Regions from separate parts of the Alcanivorax sp. P2S70 genome, predicted to be linked through region 1. Evidence: predicted binding sites of a transcription regulator. Region 1 holds the regulator's gene; each other region holds the start of a gene.
The links. The regulator LexA, encoded in region 1, represses DNA repair genes until DNA is damaged. The targets are predictions, from matches to a motif close to TACTGTNTANNTANACAGTA.
Positions count from the first base shown of each region.

Region 2: the regulator LexA is predicted to act here: its motif matches at 5,215-5,234, upstream of uvrA (excinuclease ABC subunit UvrA).
Region 3: the regulator LexA is predicted to act here: its motif matches at 4,381-4,400, upstream of recN (DNA repair protein RecN).
Region 4: the regulator LexA is predicted to act here: its motif matches at 4,474-4,493, upstream of recA (recombinase RecA).

Region 1 covers NZ_AXBZ01000010.1:158,973-166,477, forward strand. The annotation lists gene rlmKL (bifunctional 23S rRNA (guanine(2069)-N(7))-methyltransferase RlmK/23S rRNA (guanine(2445)-N(2))-methyltransferase RlmL) at 1-1,278, shown strand, start outside; gene Q672_RS21820 (glutaredoxin family protein) at 1,275-1,514, shown strand; gene Q672_RS21825 (DUF6482 family protein) at 1,469-1,864, shown strand; gene Q672_RS21830 (TatD family hydrolase) at 1,880-2,731, opposite strand; gene Q672_RS21835 (DUF1499 domain-containing protein) at 2,682-3,098, opposite strand; gene lexA (transcriptional repressor LexA) at 3,130-3,744, opposite strand; gene Q672_RS21845 (cyclic nucleotide-binding domain-containing protein) at 4,009-4,659, shown strand; gene Q672_RS21850 (universal stress protein) at 4,723-5,169, opposite strand; gene topA (type I DNA topoisomerase) at 5,384-7,505, shown strand, end outside.
Region 2 covers NZ_AXBZ01000056.1:58,302-65,806, forward strand. The annotation lists gene gspD (type II secretion system secretin GspD) at 1-457, opposite strand, end outside; gene gspC (type II secretion system protein GspC) at 467-1,324, opposite strand; gene Q672_RS31185 (type II secretion system protein N) at 1,445-2,185, opposite strand; gene ssb (single-stranded DNA-binding protein) at 2,195-2,710, opposite strand; gene Q672_RS31195 (MFS transporter) at 2,786-4,162, opposite strand; gene Q672_RS31200 (response regulator transcription factor) at 4,458-5,108, shown strand; gene uvrA (excinuclease ABC subunit UvrA) at 5,249-7,505, shown strand, end outside.
Region 3 covers NZ_AXBZ01000023.1:120,560-128,064, reverse strand. The annotation lists gene Q672_RS25675 (sodium-dependent transporter) at 1-939, shown strand, start outside; gene Q672_RS25670 (RnfH family protein) at 939-1,241, shown strand; gene Q672_RS25665 (outer membrane protein assembly factor BamE) at 1,293-1,700, opposite strand; gene fur (ferric iron uptake transcriptional regulator) at 1,810-2,211, shown strand; gene recN (DNA repair protein RecN) at 2,679-4,346, opposite strand; gene hrcA (heat-inducible transcriptional repressor HrcA) at 4,486-5,535, shown strand; gene grpE (nucleotide exchange factor GrpE) at 5,904-6,479, shown strand; gene dnaK (molecular chaperone DnaK) at 6,617-7,505, shown strand, end outside.
Region 4 covers NZ_AXBZ01000003.1:37,538-45,042, forward strand. The annotation lists gene alaS (alanine--tRNA ligase) at 1-1,608, opposite strand, end outside; gene Q672_RS18475 (sulfite exporter TauE/SafE family protein) at 1,852-2,619, opposite strand; gene Q672_RS18480 (regulatory protein RecX) at 2,901-3,365, opposite strand; gene recA (recombinase RecA) at 3,358-4,395, opposite strand; gene Q672_RS18490 (CinA family protein) at 4,574-5,062, opposite strand; gene Q672_RS18495 (heme ABC transporter ATP-binding protein) at 5,104-5,859, opposite strand; gene Q672_RS18500 (FecCD family ABC transporter permease) at 5,852-6,892, opposite strand; gene Q672_RS18505 (heme/hemin ABC transporter substrate-binding protein) at 6,902-7,505, opposite strand, start outside.

The DNA.
Region 1 (7,505 bases):
GAGCGCCGTGAGCTGGGCGCCCTGCGCCAGCGTGATTTTGCCGAACAGGGGATCTTGCTCACCAACCCGCCCTGGGGCGAGCGCCTGGACGAGCAGGAACAGGCAGGATGGCTGCATCTGGGTCTGGGGCGCATCGTGTCTGTGCTGGCACCGCAATGGACCGCCATTTTACTGGGGGCAGATGCGCAGGTGATGGACCGGACCGGGATGACGCTGGATACCCAGTGGCGCCTGAAGAATGGCCCCTTCAACAACTTTATCCGCCGTTATCTGCCGCGTTCACTGGCTGCGCCGGTGGTGGTCAGGGTGGCCGATGAATCGGCCTTTGAGGTCCCCGAAGACGCCAAGCCGCTCCTTAATCGTTTGCGCAAGAATGGCAAGCATCTGCGGCGCTGGCTGGAGCGCGAAGATATCCAGTGCTATCGCCTTTATGACCGAGACCTCCCCGAGTTCAATGTGGCCGTGGATATCTACGGTGACCAGGTACTGGTGCAGGAGTTCAAGGCCCCGAAAACGGTGGACCCGGAAAAAGCAAAAGCACGTCGTGATCTGGCAGTGACGGCGGTGAGGGCTGCGCTGGGCGTGCACCGCGAGCAGGTCCACCTGCGCACGCGAGAACGGCAAAGGGGCAAACAGCAATACCAGAAACTGGATGGGCAAGGTCACTACCGGCCAGTGCGGGAAGGACAGGCCCAATTGTTGATCAATCTGCAGGATTACCTGGATACCGGTCTGTTTCTGGATCATCGACCGGTACGTTTGCGGATTGCCGAAGAGGCAGGCGGCAAGCGTTTTCTCAACCTGTTCGCCTACACCGGTTCTGCCACCGTGCATGCTGCAGTGGGCGGGGCCAAGCGTACCGTGACGGTAGACGCATCCAAAAAGTATCTTGAATGGACGGCGAGTAACCTTGCGTTGAATGGCTTTTCAACGGACCAGCATGCCCTGGAACGTTCCGATACCATGCGCTGGCTGGATGAGTGCCGCGAGCAGTTCGATATCGTGTTTTGCGATCCGCCGACCTTCTCCAATAACAAGTCCCGCAGTGACTTCGTGGTGGAAGAGCACCATGGCGATTTGATCCGCAAAATAATGAAGCGGTTGGAGCGGGGTGGGGTGCTGTATTTTTCGTGCAACTACCGCCGCTTCCAGCTCGATGAATCCATTCGCAAGTGGTATGACGTGGAAGATCTGACTCGCTGGAGTATTCCCGAGGACTTTCGCCGCAACGAAAAGATCCATGTGCTGTATGCCATCCGGCATGTGGAGGCGCCATGATGGGCCGTCGCGAATCCATCGTTATGTATACGACGATCGGTTGTCACCTGTGCGAGGAGGCGGTTCAAATGTTGGCCATAGTGAAGCCCGGGATTGAGATCGAGGCGGTTGATGTGGCTCTTTCTGATGAACTGATCGCTAAATACGGGGAGCGGATCCCCGTTCTTGCGCTTGGCGACAGTGAGCTGTCATGGCCCTTTGGTCTGCTGGATCTTCAGCGTTTTCTGAAGGGGTAATAACGTTAAATTCACAGCATGTCGTCGATGCTGGAGACATGAATACTCTAACTGCAAAACAGCTGACGAATAAACAGGTTGAGGAAATTCAAATCACCTCTGCGTGTCTTTCTGTGTGCACCGTGCGTGTCTTTTTAAATGGGCAATGGTTCTGGATTGTTGGGCAGGACGGAAAAATCCAACGGTTTAACGGGCCCGAGCATGCCAATAACCAGCTATCAGGAATATCGACAAACAAGGCAACCCTGATTCACCACTCTGCTCATGCAGAGATGGTGGGGCAGCCAGAGGGCGAAACCATCCCGCCACTGCAAGTGGGCTTTCATTGGCGTAGCGATCACAGCAGGTAAAGTACTGGCAGCCCTCTAATCGGGGGCTATCATCTGCTCTGGTGATGCCGTTGCAAAGAGTTCGCAGGCGTTAGCTGTCGTGTTTGCAGCCACCACGTCAATTGTCTGGTCGCGGAGTAATGCTACGCACTGTCCGATCCAGGGTAGAAGGGCGGGCTCGTTGCGCCTTTTCAGGGGCGGTGCAGTGGGCAGGTTTCTCGGGATCAAATAGGGAGCGTCTGTCTCCAGCAGCAGGCGATTGTCAGGAATATTGGGCACCAAAGCGGCCAGCTCCCTGCCTCGCCGTTCATCGCACACCCAGCCGGTAATACCGATGTGGCAATCCAGATCCAGATAGTCGAACAGCGCCCGTTTTGAGCCCGTGAAGCAATGCACAACGGCTCCTTTGAGTTGGTGTCGCCAAGCCTTGAGAATGGGAAGGAAACGTTCATAGGCATCACGTTCGTGAAGGAAAACCGGCAGACCCGCTTCAACCGCCAAGGCTAGTTGGGCTTCGAACGCTTTTTCCTGGGCTGGTCGGGGGGAGAAGTCCCGGTTAAAGTCCAGCCCCATTTCTCCAGCCGCACGGACCTCTGGTGACTGAAGCAACTCACGCAGCTCTTTTTCTGTTTCTGGCGAATAAAAGCGTGCACCGTGGGGGTGAAGGCCTGCCGTTGCGTACAAGTCGTCATGCTGTGATGCCAGTGCGACTGCCTGCCGCGATTCCTCAAGGCTGGTGCCCGTGATTAGTTGCCAGCTGACGTCGGCGGCGCGGGCGCGCTTGAGGACATTATCACGGTCATCGCGGAACTGCTTGTCCGTCAGATTAACGCCGATATCAGCCCAGTGGATGCGCGTTTTGTGAGGAGTGTTGTGCGGTAGTGTCATCGGATTTCAACTCTGCCAATTTACTGCGCAGCGATTCTACCCGACGGCGGTTGGCACCTAAATCCCAATAACCCACTCGGGACGCAGAGCGAACCTCAACGACGCCATTGTCGCGTACATAGAAGGTCACATCATCTGTAAAGCGAAGTACCAGGCTCTTGAAGCGGGCCTGGATTCGAGATTGACCGACTACGTCATATTCTACCCGCGGTTCGGCATCCAGCAAGGTCTGCAGGCGTTGCAGGCTGGTGTCGCGATTATCCGAAACCTTAAGAGGGGCAACCCAGTGGTCCTTGCTGCCGCTCAGACTGGACACACAGTTGGGGGAATTCGGGCAGGGCGCGAGTAAGTTATTATCGTCTGACATCACACTGCTACTCAGTACCAGAACAAGGAGACTAATAAGAATTCGGATCACGGATCAACCCCACGAAAATGCCTTCGATCACCAGCTGGTCGGCTGGTACCTTGATGGGCTCATAGGCCTCATTCGCAGGTAGCAGGGTAGCACTCGATTTATTCAATTTTAACGTCTTGACCGTGACTTCCTCGTCAATTCTGGCCACTACGATCTCACCGTTGCGAGCCACGTTCGATTTACGTACTGCGATAAGGTCGCCATCAAAAATGCCGGCATCGATCATGCTGTCGCCCTGAACCTTCAACAGGTAAGTCGGGCGCTGCTTGAACAAGCCTTGCGGGACGGGGACTGTACGTTCCACGTTTTCAATGGCTTCGATGGGGACACCGGCCGCAACCTTGCCGACGATGGGCAATTCTTCTTCTGACCAGTAGGCGTTATCGAGCAGTTGGATACCACGTGAGCGGTCGCTATGTAGCTTGATGTACCCTTTGCGTTCCAGGGCGCGGAGATGATCCGATGCGGCATTCTTGGACTGAAAGCCCATGATGTCGGCGATTTCAGCTCGGGTGGGCGCCATGCCGGTATCGGCCAGGCATTCACGAATGCAATCCAGTACCTGTTGCTGGCGTTCAGTCAGTTTGCTGCTCATAACCTTCTCCGTATGATTGTCAGAAATAGCGCCTTGCCATGTGCGTATTTTCTGACAGCCTCTGTCATCCAAAGGGGACAATGGGTCGATGAATTTGATCCTAGCATGGGTACTGGCAATATGAACAGTGTTATTTGTCCAGTTTCTCCTGACCAGTCAATTCTCGTTCTTTGTCATTACTGCCGTTGCCCTGCTCGAGTGCGCGCACTAGCATTAGGTTTTCATATCCATCAAGCCATGGTGCAGATGAGACGGGGAGTGTAGATGGAGCAGGCCAACAATAACGATTTCGGCCAGCAGCGGGTTCGGCAGTTACTTTCCGGTGTTCCGTTTTTCAATGAAATTGCGAGGGATGACCAGGTTCAGTTCTCCTTGCTTGAGCAGAACACGCGGTTGTGGGTGGCCAGCTCCGGCGACACGGTGATTCGTGCCGGGGATGTGGATTCCACGCTGTATTTTCTCTTGCGAGGCCAGCTGGAAGTCCATGCAGAGCAGGAAGGGCAGGCGCCGCTTTACTATGTCTCTCCCGGGGAGGTTTTTGGCTCGTTGTCTATGCTGCTGGGGACCCCTAGAAGTGCCACGATCAAGGTGGCTGACAGTGCTCGTGAAGCGGTAGTGGCGAGCCTGGATTTCAATGCTTTCAATGACGAGCAAAGCCCGTATTCGTTGCCGACCCGGTTAGCCTTTTTTCATATGATCGTGCACCACATTCGCTGGACGCTGGAAGTGAAACGCATGCAGGCACCGCAGCACGAATTGGTACAGTCAATGCGCAAGCTTCCCGTATTTCAGGGCGAGAAAGGCAGCAAAGAAGAATTGCGGGCACTGTGTGAGCAGGCACAGGGATTAGCTGAACTGCTTTGTCGCTGGAATGAAGAAAGTCAGGCGAATACCGGGAATATCCAGCTAACGTAACAAAGAGTCGGAATAACGTGCTGGCAGTCCGCGGTCGCGGGCTGCCAGTATCCTGGCCTTGTATCACCCACTTTTCTGGTCGACCTTCACTGCCAGGACATCACAATGGGCACCGGGGACCAGACCGCGCGCCGTGGATCCCAGCAGCAACGCCAGACCACTGCGCGTGTGGCTGCCGACAGCAATCAGGTCGGCCTCCAGCTTGTCGGCCTTGTCGAGGATGGTCTTCTCGATAGACCCCAGCTCTACGTGCACGTTGCCATCGGGAATCTGGTAACGCTGGGCATAGCGCCTGGCCATTTCCCGGGCCTGTTCCATCAGCCCGGTCTGCAGGTCAGTGACATCCATGGGGACATCGGCGCCGTAGGCCAGCGCCAGCGGTTCGATCACATGGATGAGGTGAAGCTCTCCTTCGTTGCCAGACAGGACGCCAGCGGCACGGGATAGCACCTGTGCGGATTCATCGCTGCCGTCGATGGCAACCAGGATCTTGCGATAGGGCGTAGGCACGATTCTCTCCATGAAAGCCGTCTTTCCCGGCAGTATAACTCGCCTTGCAGTGGTTGCCAGCGGGGTAATTCACAGTACAGGGTTGCTCTTCCACCTCTGCTTGTACTACTACTAAAAAAGGATCCGGGGGGCACATGTTGCTTGACCCGCCTATACCGGCGCTGTCTAAATAGCGCCCATCGCAAGCCTTAGATCGGATGTTGAGTACCTGAGAATGGGAAAATCGCTAGTCATTGTGGAGTCGCCTGCCAAGGCCAAGACCATTAATCGTTACCTGGGCGATGACTTCATCGTGAAGTCCAGTGTGGGGCACGTGAGGGATTTGCCGGTTAGCGGTGGCTCCAAAAAGAGTACCCCTCAGGAACGCGCCAAAGAGGCTGCCTACACACGCTCGTTGCCCAAGGACGAACGCGAAGCCTATAAAAAGAAGAAGGCCAAGGCGCAGCTGGTCAACCGCATGGGTATCGATCCGGAAAAAGGCTGGGATGCCCATTACGAGATCTTGCCCGGCAAGGACAAAGTGGTCGATGAGCTCAAGCGTCTCGCGGCCAAGGCTGACCGTATCTATCTGGCAACGGATTTGGACCGCGAAGGGGAGGCCATTGCCTGGCACCTGCGGGAAGTGATCGGTGGCGACGACAGCCGTTTTGACCGGGTGGTATTCAACGAGATTACCAAGAAAGCCATTCAGGCGGCGTTTGAGGAGCCCGGCAAGCTCGATTTGCACCGCGTCGAGGCCCAGCAGGCTCGCCGTTTCCTGGACCGGGTCGTCGGCTTCATGATTTCCCCGTTGTTGTGGGAAAAAATTGCCCGCGGCCTGTCTGCCGGTCGGGTTCAGTCTGTGGCAGTGGAGCTGGTGGTTGAGCGTGAGCGGGAAATTCGCGCTTTTATCCCGGAAGAGTTCTGGGAGATGTACAGCGATACCCATACCGGTGATGGCGAAGCCCTGCGCCTGCAGGTAGCCAAGCACCAGGGGGAGAATTTCCGACCCAATAATGGTGACGATGCGCATGCCCATCGCCAGGCCCTGGCGGAGGCGGGCAAGCTGACGATTACTCAGCGTGAGCAACGTCCCACCAAGTCCCGGCCTTCTGCGCCGTTCATCACCTCGACCCTGCAACAGGCCGCCAGCACTCGCCTTAACTTCGGCGTGAAGAAGACCATGATGCTGGCTCAGCGGCTCTACGAAGCGGGCCACATTACCTATATGCGTACCGACTCTACCAACCTGAGTGCAGATGCCGTTACGGCCTGCCGTGAGTGGATCGGTGAAAACCTGGGTGACAAGTACCTGCCGGAAAAACCGCTGTCCTATTCCAGCAAGGAAGGCGCCCAGGAAGCCCACGAAGCCATTCGTCCTTCCGATGTGAACCGTCGCTCCGAGCACCTCAAGGATATGGAGCGTGACGCGCAGCGCCTTTACGAGCTGATTCGCCGCCAGTTCATTGCCTGCCAGATGCCCCCGGCGGAGTATCTGAGCACCACCCTGACCGCAACCGCCAAGGGTTACGAGCTGAAGGCCAAGGGGCGGATCATGAAATTCGACGGCTGGACCCGTATCCAGCCGCCGGCTTCCCGCAAGGGCCAGGAAGATACCCTGCTGCCGGATGTGGGTGAGGGCGATACCCTGGCCATCGATAGCGTTGAGGCCGAGCAACATTTCACCAAGCCGCCGGCACGCTTTACCGAAGCGAGCTTGGTGAAAGAGCTGGAGAAGCGCGGGATTGGTCGTCCGTCTACCTATGCGGCGATCATCTCCACGATTCAGGATCGTGGCTATGTGCGTCAGGACAACCGCCGTTTCTATGCCGAAAAAATGGGTGACATCGTTACTGACCGTCTGGTGGAAAACTTCCCCAACCTGATGGATTACGGTTTCACCGCTGGTATGGAAGAGATCCTTGACGAGATCGCCGACGGTGGCCGTCACTGGAAAGACGTTCTCGACGAGTTTTACCGGGATTTTGTCGCCAAACTCGAATCCGCCCAGGGCGAAGGGTCCGGCAAGCAGGCGGTAGGCGGTATGCGTGCCAACCTGCCGACCGATACCGATATCGATTGCCCCACCTGTGGCCGGCCCATGCAGATTCGCACCGGTTCCACCGGGGTGTTCCTGGGATGCTCAGGCTATAGCCTGCCGCCCAAGGAGCGTTGCACGGCCACGCTGAACCTTCTGCCCGGTGAAGAAGCGGTGGCCGTGAATGCCGATGATGAAGAGGCGGAAGCCAAGGAGCTGCGTAACAAGAAGCGTTGCCCCAAATGCAGCACCGCCATGGAAAACTACTTGATCGACGAAAAGCGCAAGCTGCATGTCTGCGGTAATAACCCGGACTGTG
Region 2 (7,505 bases), on a different contig from region 1:
CCAGCTCTTCCACCGGGGAATTCTCCACAGGAATGACCCGGGTCACCAGCTCCTCGCCGGTGCCCTGCCCCTTGTCTACCAACGGCAGATTGCTTTGCTTGGCCGTCGTGTTGGGGACGATTTTAATAATATCGCCTGCTGGAACGGCAGCGTAACCGTGTACCTGCAGCACAGACAGGAACAGCTCATACACTTCATCCGCCGATAGCGCCTTGGTCGACACCACCGTCACGTCCCGTGCCCGAACCCGAGGGTCCACCACAAAATTTTTCCCGGTCATGTCGGCGATCTGGCTGATAAACGCCTGAATATCCGCATTGCGGATATTCACCGTCCAACTCTTGCCATCATCACTGGCCTGCACCTGATTACTGGCCGCATGGGCAGACACCACCACCACCGTCAGACAGGCGACCAAAAGGGTTTTAAGCGCAGAGGCTCTTAAACGGAACATCATAAACACCACCTAGGGCGGATAATTCACAGTAAATTGCTGATCGCCACGCTGGACGACAATACTGGCCTGCTGGGTCTGTTTGAAAGACTCCAGAGCAGCCATATCACTTTCCTCTGTGCCCAGCCCATGGCCGTTCACTGACAAAATTACATCACCTGGCGCAAGCCCGACTTGTGAGAGCAGCTGTTTAGGCGCTCGCTTACCCAGGGTATACCCCTGTGTGCTGCCATTACTTACCGGGCTAAGGGCAAGCTGCTTTATAATGGTTTGCCGCTGTTGCATCATGTCGGCGTCATCACCTTCCGCCTGAACCGGCTGGGGCTGAGAGCGGACCTGCGGTCTAACTTCGGTCACTCCTCCCAATGCAGTATCCGACCACCTCAACGTTTCGAGCCGGCCGGCTCGACGCAGAATGACCCGGTCTGCATAGACTTCTTCCAGAGAGGCATTGCCCGGAATACTGTCGCCAATGTGATACAACTCTGCTTCCTTGCCTTTCTCGGCAATGATCGCTGTCGCTTTCTGCGGATCGGAGGTCTGAAAAACCCCCAGCAACTCCAGCCGCAACCGGGTATCGGGGGCATCTGTGGGCTTGTTGCTTGCCTCACGCGGTTCCGCCTGATACTCGCCAAATAGCTGCCATCCATCTACCTGCGTCTGGGATAGACTGGTGGCCGTGCTGCTGGACGCCACTTCAAGTCGGGTTTTTTCGGTCGCGGGGATAGGATCATTGGGCCCATAAAGCAGAAGCCAGACGGTTTCAGCCAATACCCAAGCAAGTGCGACCACCAGCGCAATAGCCAACAGCCACCGCACCGGCCTGCCCCAAGGGTAAGCCTTTCCCCACTCTGAAAACTGCGACTTCACGGCCCTGCTCTTCCTTTATCGTTTTGGCTGGACGTGTTTACAACCCCGGACAACGAGCACGAAGGCTAACGAATTCGGGCGCCCTTTTATTGCTTAATTCTGTAACGGCGCGGGGAAGAACTACTGCATCCCTGCCTGCCCCAGCGCAAAGGGCTGAGACATCTGGAAAACCACATCATCGGGCTGACCACCCTGGCTCACACCAAGCAGTATGGGCCATGCCCGAAAGACTTCCAGCTGAAAACGCCCTTCTGACAAACGGGCATTCATCAGCTGCCGCCCCTCAGGACTCGTCACCTCCAGCACCGGATCCTCGCCCTCCATGCTCACTCGGCCCTGCAGCACCGGCACCACCGCCGAACCACTGCGGCCCCAAGTCACAGTGCCACCACCGTATTGCAGGGTTGCTCTCGCCTCGGTCACCCGACCATCCTGAACGGCGAACTCCATGATCGAAGCGTCCGCTCGGCCATCAGCCCCGCCCTGGGGAATACGCTCTGCGACCAGGGACACAGGCACCGACGCGCGCACCTGTAGTAACCGCCAGTTCTGTGCGCCAGAACCGCCAAGCCACCCGGCCAGACGCAGATCGCTTCCAGCAGTGGTTCGCAAGGAAACATCCAAACCCGGCGTGAGCCCCCGGAAATCCAGCATCCACTCCAGTGTGCCCTGCTGCTGTTGCCAGCGCCAGTCAACTTGACCATTCCACCAACGGCCGCGGGCATTCTCCAGCACCAGGGAAACCCCTCCAGGGCGAAGCTGAGGCACCCTTTCCACCAAAACGGCAGCGGGCATCAGCACCACCAAAAACAGCAGCAGGCAGGCCACGAACACCAGAGCGAGAGTCAGCTTGCGAGGCATCAGGCGCTCTTAAAACGGGATATCGTCGTCGAAATCATCGGCAGGGCCACTGAACCCCCCACCCTGATTCGAGCTGCCACCTTGCTGGGGCGCATTGCCTCCGCCGAAGTCGCCGCCCCCCTGGTTCTGGTAACCGCCCTGATTGCCCTGTGGCGCAAAACCACCGCCACCCTGGCCACCACCTTCACCCCGGCCATCCAGCATCTGCATCTCGCTGGCCACGATTTCGGTGGTATAACGGTCCTGACCATCCTGCCCTTGCCACTTACGGGTACGAATGGCGCCTTCAATGTAGACCTTGGAACCTTTCTTCAGGTACTCGCCGGCAATTTCTCCAAGCTTGTTGAAAAACACCACCCGATGCCATTCCGTTCGTTCCTGCATTTGGCCGGTCTGACGATCCTTCCAACTCTCACTGGTAGCCAGCCGCACATTGGTGACGGCTCCGCCGCTGGGCATGAAACGAGTTTCTGGATCTGCCCCAAGATTGCCAATCAGTATTACCTTGTTTACACCGCGCGCCATGTTTTTCTCCGTGCCCCTGAAGGGCTTTAATCAATCATTACCGTGCTTGCTGCTGGCAGCAAAACCGCCATTGTGTCAGCTTTGAGCGATACCGGCGACCCCTTCAAGACGGGCCTCATCCAGCTCTCCTGGATTCACTTTCAGCAATGCCAGGCCTTGCTCTTCCACGATAACGGCCTCAACAACTCCGGGCACATCCTGCAGCTGGGTGGCCAGCGTTTTGCCATCCTGCCCCGGCTGCAGCCGCAACGCCCGATTATCCAGTTTTGCCGGCTCCTTCATGCCCGAAAGCACGAGCAGCCAGACCAGTGCCAAGGCCATACAACCATAGAAGACCGTTGCCGCGCCCCACCACTGATACAGGGCTCCACCAAGCTGCCCCCCCACAAAAACACCCAGGAACTGACTGGTGGAGTACACCCCCATGGCCGTGCCGCGGGTCCCTGCGGGTGCTGCCCGGCCAACCAACGAGGGCAACAGGGCCTCAAGCAGATTGAAGGCGGCAAAGAATACCAGCAACGCCACCACAAAGTGCCACACCTGAGCACCGGCAAACGCCAATAATAACTGGGACAGCGCGAGCAGTATTACGGCCAGCCGCTTGACCGGCATGGCTCCTCGCCGCTCAGCACGAATAATCAAGGGCACCATCGCAACAAATCCAGCCAGCAGCACGCCAAGATAGAGCAGGCTATGACTGCCCAGACTCATACCAAGGCGCTCGCTCAGCAAAGCGGGCACAACCACGAAAGACGCGGTCATAATCAGATGCAGACTGAAAATACCCACATCAAATTGCAGCAATGTCTTACTGCCAAGTACGCGGCGGAAGCGCTCCCTCGCAGGCAACGCTTCCCCCTGCAACGCTCGAGGGGCGGGCACAACCATGGCGACAATCAGCGCAAACCCGCCTAGCACGGAGGTCATCCAGAATAACCCGGACAACCCAAGCCATGTCGCCAGCAGAGGCCCCATAATCAGGGCCAGAATGAATGCCCCCCCGACAGACATGCCAATCAATGCCATGGCCCGGGTACGGTGCCGATCACTGACCACATCCCCGATCAAGGCCATGATCACGCTGGCAATGGCTCCAGCTCCCTGCAAAGCCCGTCCGGCAATGACACCGGCAATGTGCTCGCTCATGGCCGCCACCGCACCACCAGCAATGAACAACAACAGGCCAACCAGCAATAACGGGCGTCGCCCGAAACGATCAGACAACATGCCAAAAGGTATCTGTAATAGCGCCTGCATCAGGCCATAGGCACCGATGGCCGTACCGATCAGCAAAGGCGTGGCACCTTCTAGTTGCTGCCCATAGACAGCAAAAATCGGCAGGATCATGAACAGCCCGAACATGCGCAAGGCAAAAATGGTGGCCAGATACCCGGTGGTTTTCAGTTCCGTGCGCTGCAATACATCAGGAACAGGGGATGCAGATGCCGTCATGTAACGCTGATACTCCTCACCGGGCGGGCTTGCGGGCCGTCTATCGACAAAAGGTCAGGCAGTGTATCAGATTCGCCGCAGCTCCGGGGATGCCTAATCCTTAGCCGTGCGGCTACCTTTAATCGTGAAATAGGTAAAACCCGTAAGTAAGCAGCATCAGCAAATTGAACCCCCGCCAAAGCGGTGATAAATTGACAGGCTGGTAGGTTTTTTTTCTTAGGCAATATGCCTAGGGAGTCGCTGCCGCAACAGCGTTAACCGGGGGGCGGCACTCCCAACAGTCATGGACGGGCCAATGAACACCCAACAACACAACCAGCAGGTATATGTCGTCGGCAGCCAACAACTGCAAAACGCCCTGCTCACCGAATTCCTGGTAAAAGAAGAGATCGCCGCACGATCCATCCCTTCTGTTAGCGACATCACCGTAGCGACCCTGAAGGAATTTGATCAGAGCCTGTTTCTGGTGGATTACCACAGCGTCGACGTGAACGAGGTCATCGCTCACCTACTGGAAGCCGATCAGGAAGTCGAAAACGACGTCCTGATCGCAGTATTCAATGTGGATTCGGACGAATCGCTCTCAAAACTGGCCGGCCTGCCCATGGTTAACGGCGGCTTCCAGCACGACTGCCCACAGGCCTTATTAAGCAAGGGCATCAAGGCCATCTTCGATGGCGAACTATGGTTCCCCCGTGCGGTACTGCAGGCTTATCTGATGAAGAGCCGAACGTTTAACAAGACCTTCTCGCGCAGTGAAGTGAACCTCACTGATCGCGAGGTGGAAGTGCTCAAGGTCATGGCCACTGGCGCCAAGAACTCGGAAATCGCCAGCAGCCTCAACCTGAGCCCGCACACCATCAAGACCCACATCTACAACATCTTCAAGAAGATCAACGCCTCCAACCGCCTGCAGGCGGTGAACTGGGCCCAGGAAAACCTCTAACCCCTTCCACCTCACGCAGCACGCGCGCCCTTGCCGTGCCTGCGTGACGCGTGTTGCGTGCAAGCGGCTTCTTTCTTTTCCCCTTCACAGTATTTCGCCTATACTGCCCTGTTCATTTTGACAGTACTCAGGGGCAGTTGATGGATACCATTCTGGTTCGTGGCGCACGCACCCATAACCTGAAAAACGTGGACCTGGATATCCCCCGGGACAAGCTGGTGGTAATTACCGGTCTGTCCGGGTCTGGCAAATCCTCTCTGGCCTTCGACACCCTCTATGCCGAGGGCCAGCGCCGTTACGTGGAGTCCCTTTCCACCTACGCCCGTCAGTTTCTGTCGATGATGGAAAAACCCGATGTGGACCACATCGAGGGGCTTAGCCCGGCCATTTCCATCGAGCAGAAATCCACCAGCCACAACCCGCGCTCCACCGTGGGTACCATCACCGAAATCTACGATTACCTCAGGCTGCTGTTTGCACGTGTCGGCGAGCCCCGCTGCCCGGAACACGACAGCCCGCTGGCCGCCCAGACCATCAGCCAGATGGTGGACCAGGTTCTGGACATGGAAGAAGGCAGCAAACTGATGCTGCTGGCGCCGGTGATTCGCGAAAAGAAAGGTGAGCACCTGCACCTGTTTGAAGAACTGCGGGCCCAGGGCTTTATTCGCGTACGCGTGGATGGCCGCATCTACGACATGGATGACACGCCCGAGCTGGAAAAGAACAAGAAACACACCATCGAAGTGGTGGTGGACCGTTTCAAGGTGCGCGGCGACCTGCAGAACCGGCTGGCGGAATCCTTCGAAACCGCCCTGAATCTGGCCGATGACATTGCCATCATTGCCCCTATGGAAGGGGAAGAAGGCGAGGAGATCACTTTCTCTGCCAAATTCGCCTGCTCTCATTGCGGCTACTCCATCCCTGAACTGGAGCCACGACTGTTCTCGTTCAATAACCCGGCCGGCGCCTGTCCCAGCTGTGACGGGCTGGGCATGAAACAATTCTTCGACGAGGACAAGGTAATCAACTCGGCAGAATTGTCCCTGTCGGAAGGTGCCATCCGTGGCTGGGACCGCCGCAACGTCTATTACTTCCAGATGCTCAACTCCCTGTCCCAGAGCATCGGCTTCGACATGGACGTGCCCTTTGAGTCACTGGACAAAACCGTCCGCAAGAAAATCCTTTACGGCACCGGCAAGGAAAGCATCGAGTTTCGCTACCTCAACGACCGCGGCGACATCATCAAGCGCAACCATCCCTTCGAGGGGATCATCCCCAACATGGAGCGCCGTTACCGGGAAACGGAATCCGATGCCGTCCGTGAAGACCTGCTCAATTACATGTCCACATCCAGCTGCCCCAGCTGTAACGGCTCCCGGTTGCGTGAAGCCGCACGGCATGTCTTTATCGAGCAGACCACTCTGCCGGACGTGGTACGCCTGGCGGTGGGCAAGGCCCACAACTACTTCAGCGAGCTGAACCTCCCCGGCAGCAAAGGCGAGATTGCCGACAAGATTCTCAAGGAAATCCGTGACCGCCTACAGTTCCTGGTGAACGTGGGGCTGGAATACCTGACACTGGAACGCAGCGCGGAGACCCTGTCCGGTGGTGAGGCGCAACGTATCCGGTTGGCCAGCCAGATCGGGGCGGGCCTGGTGGGGGTCATGTACGTACTCGACGAGCCCTCCATCGGCCTGCATCAGCGAGACAATGAGCGACTGCTCAACACCCTTACCCGACTACGGGATCTGGGCAATACCGTGCTGGTGGTGGAACACGACGAAGATGCCATCCGGCTGGCTGACCACGTCATTGATATCGGCCCCGGTGCCGGTGTCCATGGTGGCAGCGTCGTGGCCCAGGGGACTGCCCAGGAGGTGGCCGACAACCCTGCCTCCCTGACCGGGGATTACCTGTCCGGACGCAAACAAATTGCCGTGCCGGAGCAGCGTCGCCAGAATCAGGATGACCAGTGGCTGACCCTTCACGGCGCCACCGGCAACAACCTCAAGGGGCACCCCCTGAACATTCCGGTGGGCCTGCTGACCTGTATTACCGGCGTGTCCGGCTCTGGCAAATCGACCCTGATTAACCGCACCCTCTATCCGCTGGCGGCCACCCGACTGAACAAGGCCACCACCCTGAAGGCATCCCCCTACGACTCCATCGAAGGGCTGGAGCACTTCGACAAGGTCGTCGATATTGATCAGAGCCCCATCGGCCGTACCCCGCGCTCCAACCCCGCGACCTACACCGGCATCTTCACACCGGTTCGCGACCTGTTTGCGGGCACCCAGGAAGCCCGCGCCCGTGGCTACAAACCCGGTCGCTTCAGCTTCAACGTCAAAGGGGGCCGCTGCGAAGCCTGTCAGGGCGACGGGGTCATCAAGGTGGAGA
Region 3 (7,505 bases), on a different contig from region 1:
ATCGAGTTCCTGTTTGCCTTCGACTTTTCCAAGCTCAATGGTCAGGCAGTGATTACCGCTGTCGGCCAGGCCTTTTTTACCCTGAGTCTGGGTATGGGCGCGATCATGGCCTATGGGGCCTATATGCCGCGGCAAGTGCCCGGTAAGGCTGGCAAGAAGAAGCCGGTGTCCATCATGTCCACGGTGATCATTATTGCCTTGCTGGACACGCTGGTCGCACTGGGTAGCGGTGTGGCCATGTTCCCGTTGCTGTTCTCCGGTGGGCTGGAGGCAGGGCAGGGACCGGGCATGATGTTTGTGACCTTGCCGCTGGCGTTTGGTCAGATGCCGGGCGGTCTGTTGTTCGGTTCGCTGTTTTTCGTGCTGGTGGTGTGTGCCGCCTGGAGCTCCTCTATCAGTCTGGCGGAGCCGGTGGTGGCCTGGCTGGTCGAAAAGGGTGTTAACCGTGCCATGTCGTCGGTGATTGTGGGTCTGGGCGCCTGGGTGCTGGGGCTGGGGTCGGTGCTGTCGTTCAATATCTGGAAGGACAAGACCTTCCTGGTCGGTACCTTCTTCGACAACATGGAGTTCCTGTCTACGACGATCATGTTGCCGTTGGGCGGATTGTTGATCGCGGTCTTTGCCGGGTGGGTGATGAAAGAGACCCATGCCCGCAAGGAGCTTGCAATGAAGAGCTTCCCGCTATACCTGGTTTGGCGGGCGCTGGTGCGCATCTTCTCGCCGGTGGCGGTGATTGTGTTGGTGGTGTACTCCGTGTGGAGCACCTTTGCGCCGGAAAAGGGGGATGAGCCGGTTGCTGAGGCGCCTGTGGCTGAGCAGCCTGCACCTGTCGAGCCGGCAGATCAGCCCCCCGTGGCCGAGCTGCCTGAGGTGCAAGGGGGGTCGTTGCCCGAGACGCCTGCCGCGGCGGATGTGCCTGCGGCGCAGGAGGCCCGGTAATGGCTGATACCCTGATTCATGTGGAAGTGGCGTTTGCCTTGCCGGAAAAGCAGCGTCTCGTCGGGCTGGACGTGCCGGAAGGCACGACCATGCTGGAGGCGGTGCGGCTCTCGGGGATCAGTGAGCAGTTCGAAGGCTGGGACCTGGAAAAGGCCTCCATGGGGGTGTTTGGCAAGGTGGTAGCCAACCCCGCTGCGCACGCGTTGAAGCCGGGGGAGCGGGTGGAAATCTACCGTGGGCTCAAAGCGGACCCGAAGCTCAATCGCAAGAAGCGGGCACAGGAAAAGGCGGAGAAAGGCTGAGAGTCTGCCCCGGTGTGCCGGGGCGGATACGCGGGCGAGCGCTGGAGGCTTTTACTCGGCGTCTTCCTTGCGCTCTTCGGCGCGTTGGTTGAGTTGGCGGTCGCTGCGGCCGCTGGTCTTCGCCTTGAAGTCGTCGATCACCTTGCCTTCGTAGCGGCTGTATTGGCCGCCATCAAAATAAATGGTGATCTTCTGGCGGACGTTATCGCCTTTCCCGGGGCGGTATGTCATGGGGTAGAACCAGACGTCGGGAGTGAAGGGGTCGACCAGGGTGGGCGCCCCCAGAACAAAACGAACCTGGTCCGGGGTCATGCCGGGCTTCAGTTCGGCGAGCATGTCTTCCGTCACGAAATTACCCTGCGGGATATCGATACGGTAGACCCCGGGGAAACGCAGGCTGCTACAGCCAGACAGGGCGAGCAGGGCAGTGACAAGCAATGTGACGGTAATACGTGGCATGGTTTTTCGACTTCATTGAGTGTTCGGGCGATAATACAGACTTGGAATCGCGGTACAAGTTTCCGGACATCGACATAATAGCCACCCAATGGCAGATGGAGCATACGCAGTGGATAATCAGGATCTGAGAAAAGCGGGCCTTAAAGTGACCTTGCCGCGGGTGAAAATCCTGCAGCAACTGGAAAAGTCCGAAGAGCGTCACCTGAGCGCGGAAGACATCTACAAGTCGCTGATGGAAGCGGGCGAAGACGTGGGGCTGGCAACCGTGTACCGGGTGCTGACCCAGTTCGAGCAGGCCGGCATGGTGTTGCGCCACAATTTTGAAGGTGGCTCGGCGGTTTTTGAGCTGGCCGACGAAGACCATCATGACCACATGGTGTGCATGGAAACCGGGCAGGTTATCGAGTTTATGGACGAGGTGATCGAGAAACGCCAGCACGCCATTGCAGAAGAGCACGGTTACGAGATTGTGGACCACTCGCTGGTCCTGTACGTGAAGCCCAAGAAGTAAGGCGCTTCGCGCAGCGGCACGCAACACGCGGGGAGTCCCGGGTGTTGCGTGGGCTGTTCCCCCTCCCCTCCCGGCCAGTTCCCCCCAGAACACTCTTTTCCCTGCAGGCGTTCATGCTTGCATGATGATGCGTTGGCCTTTTGCCGCCATGCGAGCATGGGCTCCTGCGGCGATGGCACTGAATTGGATGTTGGCGTGTGGAGATATCGAGCTGTGGGAGTGGTCGTTCGGCCACGATCCCGGCGTTGCCGGGAAACTCGCGGTGGAACCACCGCTCCCACAGGAAGGTCGGGGTTATGGGGGGCTCTGTGTAATGTTGGGTATGCCTGCAGGAGGTGTTTTCCCGAATCCTGCCTTTCTCTTGCAAGCAGGCGGCCACAGGAGGCTGATGACAGTGGTTTGAGCGCGGGCACGGCATGTCAGTCCGCCCAACCCTTCCCGCGCAGCTATTAACTGTTAACTGCCTTTCAGGCCGCCTGTGCCTTGTTCAGCATTTCTTTCGCATGGGTGCGGGTGGATTCGGTGATTTCCACGCCCCCCAGCATTCTGGCCAGTTCTTCGACTCTGGCCGCGTTATCGAGCCCGTGGATGCGGGTGTGTGTGGTGTCGTCGCCCTGAATCTTGCTGACTTGCCAGTGCTGATGGCCCTGGCTGGCGACCTGGGCCTGGTGGGTAATACACAGTACTTGCGCGTGGCTGCCCAGCTCGCGCAGCAGGCGCCCGACAATTTCGGCGACACCGCCGCCGACGCCCACGTCGACTTCATCGAAGACCAGGCTGGGCACGGTGAGGTTGCGGGCGCAGATCACCTGGATGGCCAGGCTGACCCTCGACAATTCACCGCCGGAGGCCACCTTGCCCAGCGGTTTCAGGGGTTGGCCAGGATTGGCGGAGAACAGGAATTCGACGTCCTCGAGCCCGTCGGCGCCGGGGTTGCATTCGCTCAGGCGCGCTTCCAGTACGGCCGCTTTCATGCCCAGTGCGGTGAGTTGTTTCTGGACTTGCTGGGTGAGTGATTGGCCAGCCTTGCGGCGGGCCTTGCCCAGTGTCAGGGCGCTGTCCATGTACTGCTTTTCTGCTGCGCTTTCCGCTTCTGCCAGGGCATGGAGGTGGGCGTCCACATTGCCCAGTGCTTCGGATTCCGACAGCAGCCCCTGGTGGTGTTCTACCAGCTCCTCGGGGCGAATGCGGTATTTGCGGGCCAGGGTGTAGCACTGGCTCAGGCGCTCTTCTACCTGGCTAAGGCGCTCCGGATCCAGATCAAGTTTTTCCAGGTAGTGGCGCAGGTCATCGGCCGCGGCTTCGACTTGCAGGCGGGCGGATTCCACTGTGTCGGCAATACTGGCCAGGCCTTCATCTTGCCGGCGCGCATCATCGAGCCAGTGGCTTACCTGGCTGAGGTGATCGTTGCAGGTGCCGTCGTCGCCTTCGTACAAGGCGCCAAGGGATTGCTGGCAGATGCGAATCAGCCCTTCGGCGTTGGCCAGACGCTGCTGTTCCTGTTCCAGCTCCTGCAATTCGCCTTCCTGCAGGGCGAGCGCGTCCAGCTCTTCCAGCTGGAAGCGCAGCAGTTCTTCACGCTCGTTTTGCTCACGGGCCTGGTTGAGGGCGTCGTCATGGGCGCGGCGGGCTTTCTGCCAGCTGCGCCAATTCTCACGCACGGTGCCGGCCAGATCGCGGGCATCGGCGAAATTGTCCAGTAGTTGCCGGTGGGCCTCTTTCTTGAGCAGGGCCTGGTGTTCATGCTGGCTGTGGATGCTGATCAGGCGTTCGCCCAGATCGCGGACTTCTGCCAGTGGCGTCGGCGTGCCATTCACGTAGGCCCGGGAGCGGCCATCGGCGCGCACGGTGCGGCGCAACAGGCACTGGTTGTCGTCGTCCAGTTCCCGTTCCGACAGCCATTGCCGGGCGGCCGGATTGTCGCTGACATCAAAGGTGGCGAGCACCTCAGCCCGGTCATGCCCGTGCCGTACCACGCTGGAGTCGGCCCGATCGCCCAGGGTCAGCCCCAGCGCATCGATAATGACAGACTTGCCCGCGCCGGTTTCGCCGCTGATGACGGTAAGCCCGTTCTCTGGCTCCAGCTCCAGCTGGTCGACGGTGGCGAAGTGGCGAACACTCAGGTGGGTCAGCATCGGGCTCTCCTGCATTTGCCTGCACTGATGAAGGTGCTGTCCTTATGGTCAGTAAGGCCAATACTAGGGCAAACAGCGGGGAAGTGTAAGTCCCTGTGGGGCTGTATAATGACCGGGACTTTCTGGTACATATATTCCCATGACCAAACTGGACCTCAACGAACGCAAACAACGCCTGCTGATGACGCTGGTGGAGCGCCATATTCGCGATGGCCAGCCGGTGGGTTCCAAGACGCTGGCTTCCGGCAGTGGTCTCAAGGTCAGCCCGGCCACCATCCGCAATATCATGGCGGAGCTCGAGGATCTGGGCATTCTGGCCAGCCCGCATACCTCTGCCGGGCGGATTCCGACCGAATTGGGTTACCGCATGTATGTGGATTCCCTGCTGGCGACCAGTGTGATGGAGCGGCCGGATCACAGGGATCTGAAGCGCGAGTTGAACCAGCTGCTGGCGCCGGAGCAATCGCCGCAAGAGTTGATCGCCCAGGCGTCAAAGACGCTGGCGGAGCTGACGCGTATGGCGGGGCTGGTGGCGGTGCCACGCCGTGAGGTGAGCACCCTGCGGCAGGTGGAGTTTCTGCCGTTGTCGGGCAAGCGGGTGCTGGTGGTGCTGGTGGTGAACCGCTCTGAGGTGCAGAACCGTATCATTCATACCGACCGGGATTACGATGAGGTGGAGCTGCGGCAGGCCGCCAACTACATCAATCACACCTATGCCGGTTGCGACTTGAACAGTATCTGCGATGGCCTGCTCAATACCATGAATGCGGACCGTCAGCAGATGGATGCCCTGATGCAAACGGCGGTGGCGGTGGCCGACAAGGCCCTGCGTACGGAGCAATCTGATTCTGATTATGTGGTTTCCGGAGAGTCCAACCTGATTCAGTCTGCCGAGGCGGACAATCTGGGCCAGCTGCGGGATCTGTTTGATGCCTTCAACCACAAGCGCGACATCCTGCACTTGCTGGAGCGTTCCATGAAGGCCGACGGGGTGCAGATTTTCATTGGTCGGGAATCCGGTTTTCGTCCCTTCGAGGATTACTCGCTGATTTCTGCCCCTTACCGTGCCGAGAACGGCCCGGTGGGCGTCCTCGCCGTGGTGGGCCCCACCCGCATGGACTACGAAAAAGTGATCCCCACCGTGGATATCACCGCCAAGATCCTCTCGGCGGCCCTCACCCAGCTGTAATTCAGTTGACAGTTGAGAGTGGACAGTTGATCGCTAACTGCCTGTAGTCGAAAGCTCTGTGGGAGTGGTCGTTCGACCACGGTCCCTCGGCAGGGTGCTGAAAATCGCGGTGGAACCACCGCTCCCACAGCATGATCTGACGCGGGCAGGGGGCGGAGGGCCATCGCTTGCAGGCAAGCTCCCACAGGATGCGCTGACAGCCGCCTGAACGCGCCCTGCGCCGTCCTGGCACCCACCAACCCCTCTCGCGGCGCTGTTAACTGTTCACTATTAACTATTCACTGCCTTTCCCTTGAATCCCCACCAACAGTTCCCATATCTTTGCCGGCTTTCCTGGAAAAGCCCGGTTTAGGGATGTGGAGTGACAAATGAGTGAGCAGGAAAAAGACCAGAAGGCCGCCGAGCCGCAGGTAGAAACCGTGGAAGAGCAGCAGGCTGCTCAGGCCGAGGCAGAGGCCGCCGAGCCCACCGCCGAAGAGGCGCTGGCAGAGTTGGAAGCCGAACTGGCGAAGGTAAAGAAGGCACTGGGTGAGGCGGATATCCGTGCCCAGGCCGAAGTGCAGAACGTGCGCAAGCGTGCCGAGCGTGATGTGCAGCACGCCCACAAGTTCGCGCTGGAAAAATTCGCGGGTGATCTGCTGAGTGTGGCAGACAACCTGGAGCGTGGGCTGGCGGCGCTGGATGCGCAAGACGAGGCCCTGAAGCCGGCCCGTGAGGGCATCGAGCTGACCCTCAAGTCCCTGCTGGATGTGTTCGGCAAGTACAACCTGGAGCAGATCAACCCCAGCGATGAACCGTTCAATCCGGAATTGCATGAAGCCATGACCATGGTGCCGGTACCCAATGTGGATCCGAACACGGTGATTGAGGTGCTGGAGAAAGGCTATCAGCTCAATGGCCGTCTGATTCGCCCGGCGCGGGTGGTGGTCAGCAAGGCGCCCTGACACAGGGGTGGCGATAAATGCGTGAAGGCCCCTTGAAACGGTATGAAATACCGCCATATAGGAGCCAGACGAGTTAACAAGTTCAACTGACCGAATCGCCGAAAGGGATTCGGGTGGTGTGAAGGAGAAAGAGACACATGGGCAAGATTATCGGTATTGACCTGGGTACGACCAACAGCTGTGTGGCGGTACTGGAAGGCGACAAGGCCAAGGTTATCGAGAACAGCGAAGGCGCCCGTACGACGCCTTCCATCATCGCGTACACCGACGACAAGGAAACCCTGGTCGGTCAGGCAGCCAAGCGTCAGGCCGTGACCAACCCGGAAAACACCCTGTACGCGGTGAAGCGTCTGATCGGTCGTCGTTTTGAAGACGATGTGGTTCAGAAAGACATCAAGATGGTCCCTTACAAGATTGCCAAGGCCGACAACGGTGACGCCTGGGTAGAAGTGAAGGGCGAAAAGATGGCGCCGCCGCAGATCTCTGCGCAGGTGCTGAAAAAGATGAAGAAGACCGCGGAAGATTACCTGGGTGAGACCGTCACCGAGGCCGTTATCACCGTGCCGGCTTACTTCAACGATTCCCAGCGTCAGGCCACCAAGGATGCCGGTCGCATCGCCGGTCTGGACGTGAAGCGTATCATCAACGAACCCACTGCTGCGGCCCTGGCCTACGGCATGGACAAGAAGGGCGGCGACCGCACCATCGCGGTATACGACCTGGGTGGTGGTACCTTCGATATTTCCATCATCGAGATTGCCGAAGTGGATGGCGAGCACCAGTTTGAAGTGCTGGCCACCAATGGTGACACCTTCCTGGGTGGTGAGGACTTTGACCTGGCCGTGATCAACTATCTGGCGGCCCAGTTCAAGGAAGATTCCGGTATCGATCTGGGTGGCGATCCGCTGGCCATGCAGCGCCTGAAAGAAGCCGCCGAGAAAGCCAAGATCGAGCTGTCTTCCAGTGAGCAGACGGAAGTGAACCTGCCGTATATCACTGCCGATGCCACCGGTCCCAAGCACCTGG
Region 4 (7,505 bases), on a different contig from region 1:
TACCTTGTCGCCCACGTTGAGGGAACCACTTTCCATGCTGCCCAAATGCACATGCGCCGCCTGACGCTTTTTGGTGTCGGCCACAGCAAAACGGCTGTCACCTTTCACCAGAAAACCGGTATCGCCGACCTGGCCACCGGACTCGGCATAGAACGGCGTGCTGGCCAGTACCACCATGCCCTCCTCGCCCGCTGCCAGGCTGTCCACCGCTTCACCATCGCGATAGAGACCGACGATTTCATCGTCATCAGCCAGTTTTTCGTAACCGGAGAAGCCGGTTTCCGCCTCGATATTCAGACGATCGCTGTAATCGTTGGCAAAGCTGCCGGCACCGCGGGCGCGCTCACGCTGGGCTTCCATCGCTTTCTCGAAGCCGGCCATGTCCACTTCCAGGTCCCGCTCCCGGGCCACGTCGGCGGTGAGATCCGGCGGGAAACCATGGGTGTCGTACAGGTTGAACAGCACCTCGCCGGACAGGGTCTTGCCCTGCAGCTCGGCAATGGCCGCTTCCAGTACCTTCATGCCTGCGGCCAGCGTGCGACCAAACTGCTCTTCCTCTGCCAGCAGGGCCTTTTCGATACGGGCCTGCTCCCGTGCCAGTTCCGGGTACGCCTCACCCATCTGCTCGACGAGGGCTGTTACCAGGGTAGAGAAAAACGGCTTGTCCTGACCCAGCTTATGGCCATGACGCAGCGCGCGGCGAATGATCCGCCGCAGCACATAGCCACGGCCTTCATTGGACGGGATCACCCCGTCGCAAATCAGGAAGCTGGAGGAGCGGATGTGATCGGCGATCACGCGCAGGGACTTCTCTTCCAAATCATTGCAGCCGATGGCCTGGGCCGCGGCCTGTAGCAACGCCTGGAACATGTCGATTTCGTAGTTGGAATGGACGCCCTGCAGCACTGCGGCAATACGCTCGAGCCCCATACCGGTATCGACACTGGGCTTGGGCAGCGGTTTCAGCTCGCCGTCTTCCTGACGGTCGTACTGCATGAACACCAGGTTCCAGATCTCGATGTAGCGGTCCAGGTCATCGTTTTCCGAGCCAGGAGGGCCGCCGGGGACATCTGCCCCGTGATCGTAGAAGATTTCCGAACAGGGACCACAGGGACCGGTGTCCCCCATCTGCCAGAAATTGTCTTCATCAAGACGGGAGAACCGTTCGGCACTCACGCCCATTTCTTTCAGCCAGATATCCGCGGCTTCATCATCAGAAATATGCACCGTGACCCACAACCGCTCTTCCGGCAGGCCCAGGGTGCCCGTCAGGAATTCCCAGGCGAACTTGATGGCTTCGCGCTTGAAGTAGTCACCGAAGCTGAAGTTACCCAGCATTTCAAAGAAGGTGTGGTGACGGGCGGTATAACCCACATTTTCCAGATCGTTGTGCTTGCCACCGGCGCGAACACAGCGTTGTGAGCTGGTGGCACGGGTGTAATCGCGGCTTTCACGGCCCAGGAACACGTCCTTGAACTGGTTCATGCCTGCATTGGTGAACAGCAGGGTCGGGTCGTTATAAGGCACCAGAGAGGAAGACGGCACCTTGGTGTGTCCCTGGCTGGCGAAGTAATCCAGAAAGGCCTGGCGTAGTTCAGCACTCTTCATAGGAAAAACGGTATCTTGGCTGGCTATCGGAAAGCGCCGAGTATAGCGCCCATAGGGCGCAGTTGCGATGGGAATAGAAGGCAGGGGGAGTTCAACGTCCAACGTTGAAAGTTCAAACTCGGGTGAGGCCGAGGGAGGTTGCGAAGCCTTGCCCACGGCCCCGGGATATCGGTGCTGGCACGACAGATCCAGGCCAGACATACCCGGCCCGCGCTTTTCAGCTTTGAACGTTAAACTTTCAACTCAGCCCCTGATCGCGGCGGCCAGACAGACCGTCAGCACCATCACCAGCAACAAGCGCTTGAGCACCACCGGGGATACCCGATGGGCAAATCCCACGCCTAGCCGAACCCCTACCAGCGTCCCGGCAGCCACCACCAGGCCAGGCAACCAGGCCACCTGATCCCGCCACATGAAGATGCCCAGCGCCAACACCGTGAAGCTACCGGTTATCGCCAGTTTCAGGGCATTACCCCGTAGCAGGTCATAGCGCATCTGGCCGACCAACACCGCGATCAGCACAAAACCCACCCCCGCCTGCACAAATCCCCCGTACACCCCGGCGAAGAACAGGCCGAGCCAGGCAGGCAGGGATTCCCCTGGCACCTGCGGCACCTCATCAGGACCGGGGTTCATCTGGTTGGGTTTCAGGACCATCAACAACGCCACCACCACCAGGGTACCCAGCAATACTGGCTTGAGGATGGTTTCGGGCAGGTAAGCTGCTGCCAGGGCGCCGACCAGGGTTCCCAGCAGACACGGGACCAGGATCGCAGGTAACGGTTTGAACGGCATGGTGCCACGCTTGTTGAACTGGCGGACCGCCTCAATGCTTTGGATCAGCACACCGACCCGCATGGTGCCATTGGCCAGCGCCGCCCCCATACCGCTGAGCATTAGCAGCGGCAGAATCAGCAACCCGCCCCCGCCCGCCAGCGTATTGATAAACCCCGCCAACACACCGGCCCCCAGCAAGGCAGCGACCAACCAAGGGTCAGAAAGGTATTCCATGGACACTCTCACGCAAGCGGAAAGCGGCAGGATACGCCGCGAACCTAATTCAGGCCACTACCTCCTCTGTGCAGAGCCCAACGTGGCAAGGCTCTCTTTTGGTTCATCGTGGATTAACGGGAGTTTGGGATCGCGCCGCCACCGAGCGCAGCGAAGGAACGCCCGCAGGGCGGCCCCGAAGGGGTGAGCAGAGCGAATAACCGACGCTCCTACGGCAAGGGAAGGGATTAAATCAGGCCTTTCCCGGAAATCCGAGATGAGCCTCTATTTTCAGGACAGGACTACGCCATCTCCTCGTCGCCCGGTACCAACGCGGCAAAGCTTTGTTCAGCGTCAAAACCGCGCCCTTGCAGGAAACGCAATTGTCTGGCTTTTTCTTTCTGGTCCTGGGGATATTGCCGAAAGCGGCGGGCGCGCACTTCCCTGGCCAGGGCAAACCAGTCCACCTCGGTCTCCTGCAAAGCGGACTCGATCAGCTCGCTGGCAACCCCGCGTTGCTGCAACTCCTGACGGATACGCAACACCCCCTGGCCCCGGTCGATGCGCGAGCGCACAAAAAAACCGGCAAAGCGCCGGTCATCGATGAAGCCATGTTCTTCACACCACTCGATCACCGCCGCCAAGGCCGGATGATCGCCCACCTTGCTGCGCAGCTTGGTTTCCAGCTCGCGGCGGGCGTGATCCCGACGCGCCAGCAGGCTCACCGCCCGCTGACGCAACTCGGATTCCGTGAGCGGTTTATTCATCGCCCAGTTCGGCTTCCTCTTCCGCTTCTACCGGTGCCTCGCCCGGTACGGCCAGCAGCCGTGCACGGATTTCTTTCTCGATTTCCTGGGCAATGGCCGGGTTTTCGCGCAGGTGCTCACAGGCGTTCTGCTTGCCCTGGCCAATCTTGTCGCCCTTGTAGGCATACCAGGCACCGGATTTGTCCACCAGCCCCTGCTGCACACCCAGATCCAGGACCTCGCCGAGCTGGTTAATGCCCTGCCCATAGAGAATCTGGAATTCGGCCTGACGGAACGGCGGCGATACCTTGTTCTTCACCACCTTCACCCGGGTTTCGTTACCGGTGACTTCGTCGCCCTGTTTCACTGCACCGATACGACGGATATCCAGACGTACGGAGGAATAGAACTTGAGCGCATTACCGCCGGTGGTGGTTTCCGGGTTGCCGAACATCACACCGATCTTCATGCGGATCTGGTTGATGAACACCACCAGACAGTTGGCATTTTTCACGTTACCGGTAATTTTCCGCAGCGCCTGGCTCATCAGACGAGCCTGCAGGCCCACGTGGGCATCGCCCATTTCACCTTCGATTTCTGCCTTCGGCACCAACGCCGCCACGGAGTCAACAATGATCACATCTACCGCACCGGAACGTACCAGCATGTCGGTGATCTCCAGCGCCTGTTCACCGGTATCCGGCTGAGAGACGATCAGGTCGTCCACGTTCACGCCCAGCTTCTCGGCATAGTCCGGGTCCAGCGCGTGTTCTGCATCCACGAAGGCACAGGTCGCGCCTTTTTTCTGGGCTTCGGCGATCACGCTCAGGGTCAGGGTGGTTTTACCGGAGGATTCCGGACCGTAGATTTCCACGATACGGCCTTTCGGCAATCCGCCAATGCCCAGGGCGATGTCCAGGCCCAGGGAGCCGGTGGAAATGGCCGGAATCCGCTCACGCTTCTGGTCGCCCATACGCATGACAGAACCTTTACCGAACTGGCGTTCGATCTGGGACAGTGCGGCGGACAACGCCTTGGATTTATCGCTCATTGTGACCCCTCTCCTGTGTCGGCGTGACAGTCATTGCATCGCCGGTATCTGTGTCGTCGAAACTGACCTTTCAGCCAGCACTGACAATATGGACAGTATTATGAACAGGTATTCCTGTCCTTTGCAACCCTGTTTGTCAGATCCAGGGATGCGTACGATAAAGTCCGTCTGATTGTGGCTACTGGAGGCGCGCGATCAAGCCCTTGAGGGCTTCCAGAATGGTCTGCTGACGAACGGCATCGCGGTCACCCTCAAACTGGAAACAGCGGGCCTCGGCATACCCCAGCTTCTGACCCCAGGCGATCCACACCGTGCCCACGGGCTTGTCAGCGGTGCCGCCATCCGGCCCGGCCACGCCGGTCACAGCCACACTGATATGGCCGCGGGAATGCTCGATGGCACCGCGGGCCATCTCCAGCGCCACCGCTTCACTGACCGCTCCGTGGCTGGCCAGTGTCTGCGCCTGCACACCCAGCAGGTCCTGCTTGGCGTCATTGGAATAGCACACCATCCCGCGCTCGAACCAGGCAGACGAGCCAGGTACGGCCGTCATGGCCTGGGCGATACCGCCGCCGGTGCAGGACTCTGCCGTCACCACCATCAGACGCTGGCGGGTCAATTGAAGGGCCAGGGATTCAACCGCGTTGGGAATGTCTTGCGGGTTCACGCATCGCTCCAGTGAGGATTCTGGAACGCACTGTAGCATTTTCAGAGCAACGCAAAACGCTCTTCTGTTGTATATCGCTCGGGACGATACCCCCACACCTCTTCGATTCGGTGCGGGGTGAGTACAGCTTCCGGCTCTCCATCCGCCACCAGCTCTCCCTCTGCCAGCACCAGACAGCGCATGCCGTAGCGCAGCACCTGATTCAGGTCGTGCAACACCGCCAGGACGGTAATGCGGCGCTGCTGCGCCAGCCGCACTGCCAACCGCAAAATATTGTGTTGCTGCCCCAGATCCTGTGCAGACACGGGTTCATCCAGTAACAACAGTGGCGTCTTCTCGGCCTGCACCAACTGCACCAACACCCGAGCCAGGTGCACCCGCTGCTTTTCACCACCGGACAGGCCGGGAAAGCTGCGCGCAGCCAGGTGCAGGCAATCCGCATCGATCATGGCGGCCCGCACCACATCGGCGCCGGCCTGGCGCGACAACGACAACGGCATCAGCCCCATCTCGACCACTTCACGGGCACTGAACGGGAACGTCAGGCTGCTGGCCTGGGGTAGCACTGCCACATGTCGGGCCCGCTCCTGAGTGTTCCAGTGTCGCAGTGATTGACCATGAAAAAGCAACTCGCCACGACAAGCCACCTCGCCACTGATGGCCTTGAGCAAGGAAGATTTCCCCGCACCATTGGGCCCCAGCAATGCCACAAACTGCCCCGCGGGCAAGGTCAGATTGTCCAGTTGCAGCAAACGCCGACCACCGGCTTCAACAAGCAGATCACAAAGCTCAAGCACCGGACAGACTCCATTGCTTACGCTGTTGCAGCAGCAGGATCAGAAAGAACGGCGCACCCAACAAGGCGGTCAACAATCCCACGGGCAATTCAGCCGGGCTCACCAGGGTGCGCGCCGCCAGGTCCGAGAGCATCAGCAGCACGGCCCCGGTCAGTGCCGACAGCGGTAACAGGCGGCGGTGATCCGGGCCGCAGGACAAGCGCACCAGATGCGGCACCACCAGCCCTACAAAGCCGATAATGCCGCTGCACGCCACCGCAATGCCCACCCCCAGCGCCGCCAGCACAATCAACTCCAGTTTCATGCGCTCCACCGGCACCCCCAGATGGCGCGCCTCGGATTCCCCCAACAAAAAAGCATTGAGCGGCCCGGCACGGCGCTGAAACCAGGTCGCCAGCATCACAAACGCCACCAACGCCAGTAGCACCTGCTGATGATTGGCCCCATTCAGCGAGCCCATCTGCCAGACGCTGAGCTCCCGCAGCCGGGTATCGTCGGTGAAATAACTGAGAAAGCCGATCCCTGCCCCAGCGAACGCCGCCACCGCCACCCCGGCCAGCAGCAGCATCACCACTGAGGTCCCAGCCGAAGAACGCGCCAGCGAATACACCAGTAACGTGGTCAGCAGCCCGGCGACAAAAGCCGAAGACGGTACCGCCCAGACCTGCCACGCCACCGGTAACAGCACGATCGCCAGCACCGCACCTACCGCTGCCCCGGAGGACACCCCAATGATACCCGGGTCTGCCAGGGGATTACGGAACAGCCCCTGCATCACCGCACCGCACTGAGCCAGAATGGCCCCAACCAGCATGGCCAGCAGCAAACGCGGCAAGCGGAGCTCCAGCACAATGATCTTCTCGTGGCCGAGTAACCCGGAGCGCTCACTGTTGAACAACGCATCCCAGATCGCGGCCAGGCTGCCGGAGGCAGGCATGGACACCGCGCCCTCGGTCAGGGACAACACCACCCCCACCATCAACACACCGCACAGCAATACCGCCGCAGGAGTCGCCGGCAATCGATTCATCATGACACTGCCTTAGTGACCAGACGGCCGGGAAGGTTGTACTGCGTTAGCGACGCGCTCTGCCTCATCCAGCGCCGCCAGGCTCAAGCCTGCCACCAGGGTGGCACCGTCCACCGTGAAGATATGCCCCGCCTTACCGGCTGGGGTATGCGCCAACAGAGGCTGATTTTCCAGAAGCGCCGCCGCGGGGTCGCTGCTCATCTCGCCGGCCACCAGAATCACATCCGGCTCCATGGCCAGCAGGGACTCCATGGATACAGAACGATAGTTCTCGAAATCTGCCACGTTATCCGCGCCAAGCAAGTCAATCATCGCCTGCCCGGCATTACTGCCCGCACCAGCAAGACGAAATCCGCCCCGCGCACTGAGAATGAACGCCACCTTATTGCCCTTCAGCGAATGGGTCTGCAACTCGGCAGTCTGGGCAGCAAAACGGTCCAGCAGGCTCTGCGCCTGCGCCTCTCGACCCAGCGCCTCAGCCATGGCCTGCAGATTGCTTTTCAGGGCCGGCAGAGAATAGGCCGCCGGCAGACGGATCAGCTCAACCCCGGCGCCTTCCAGCACGCTCAAGGTGGTGTCAGGGCCCATGTGATCGGTTCCCACCAGATGGGTCGGT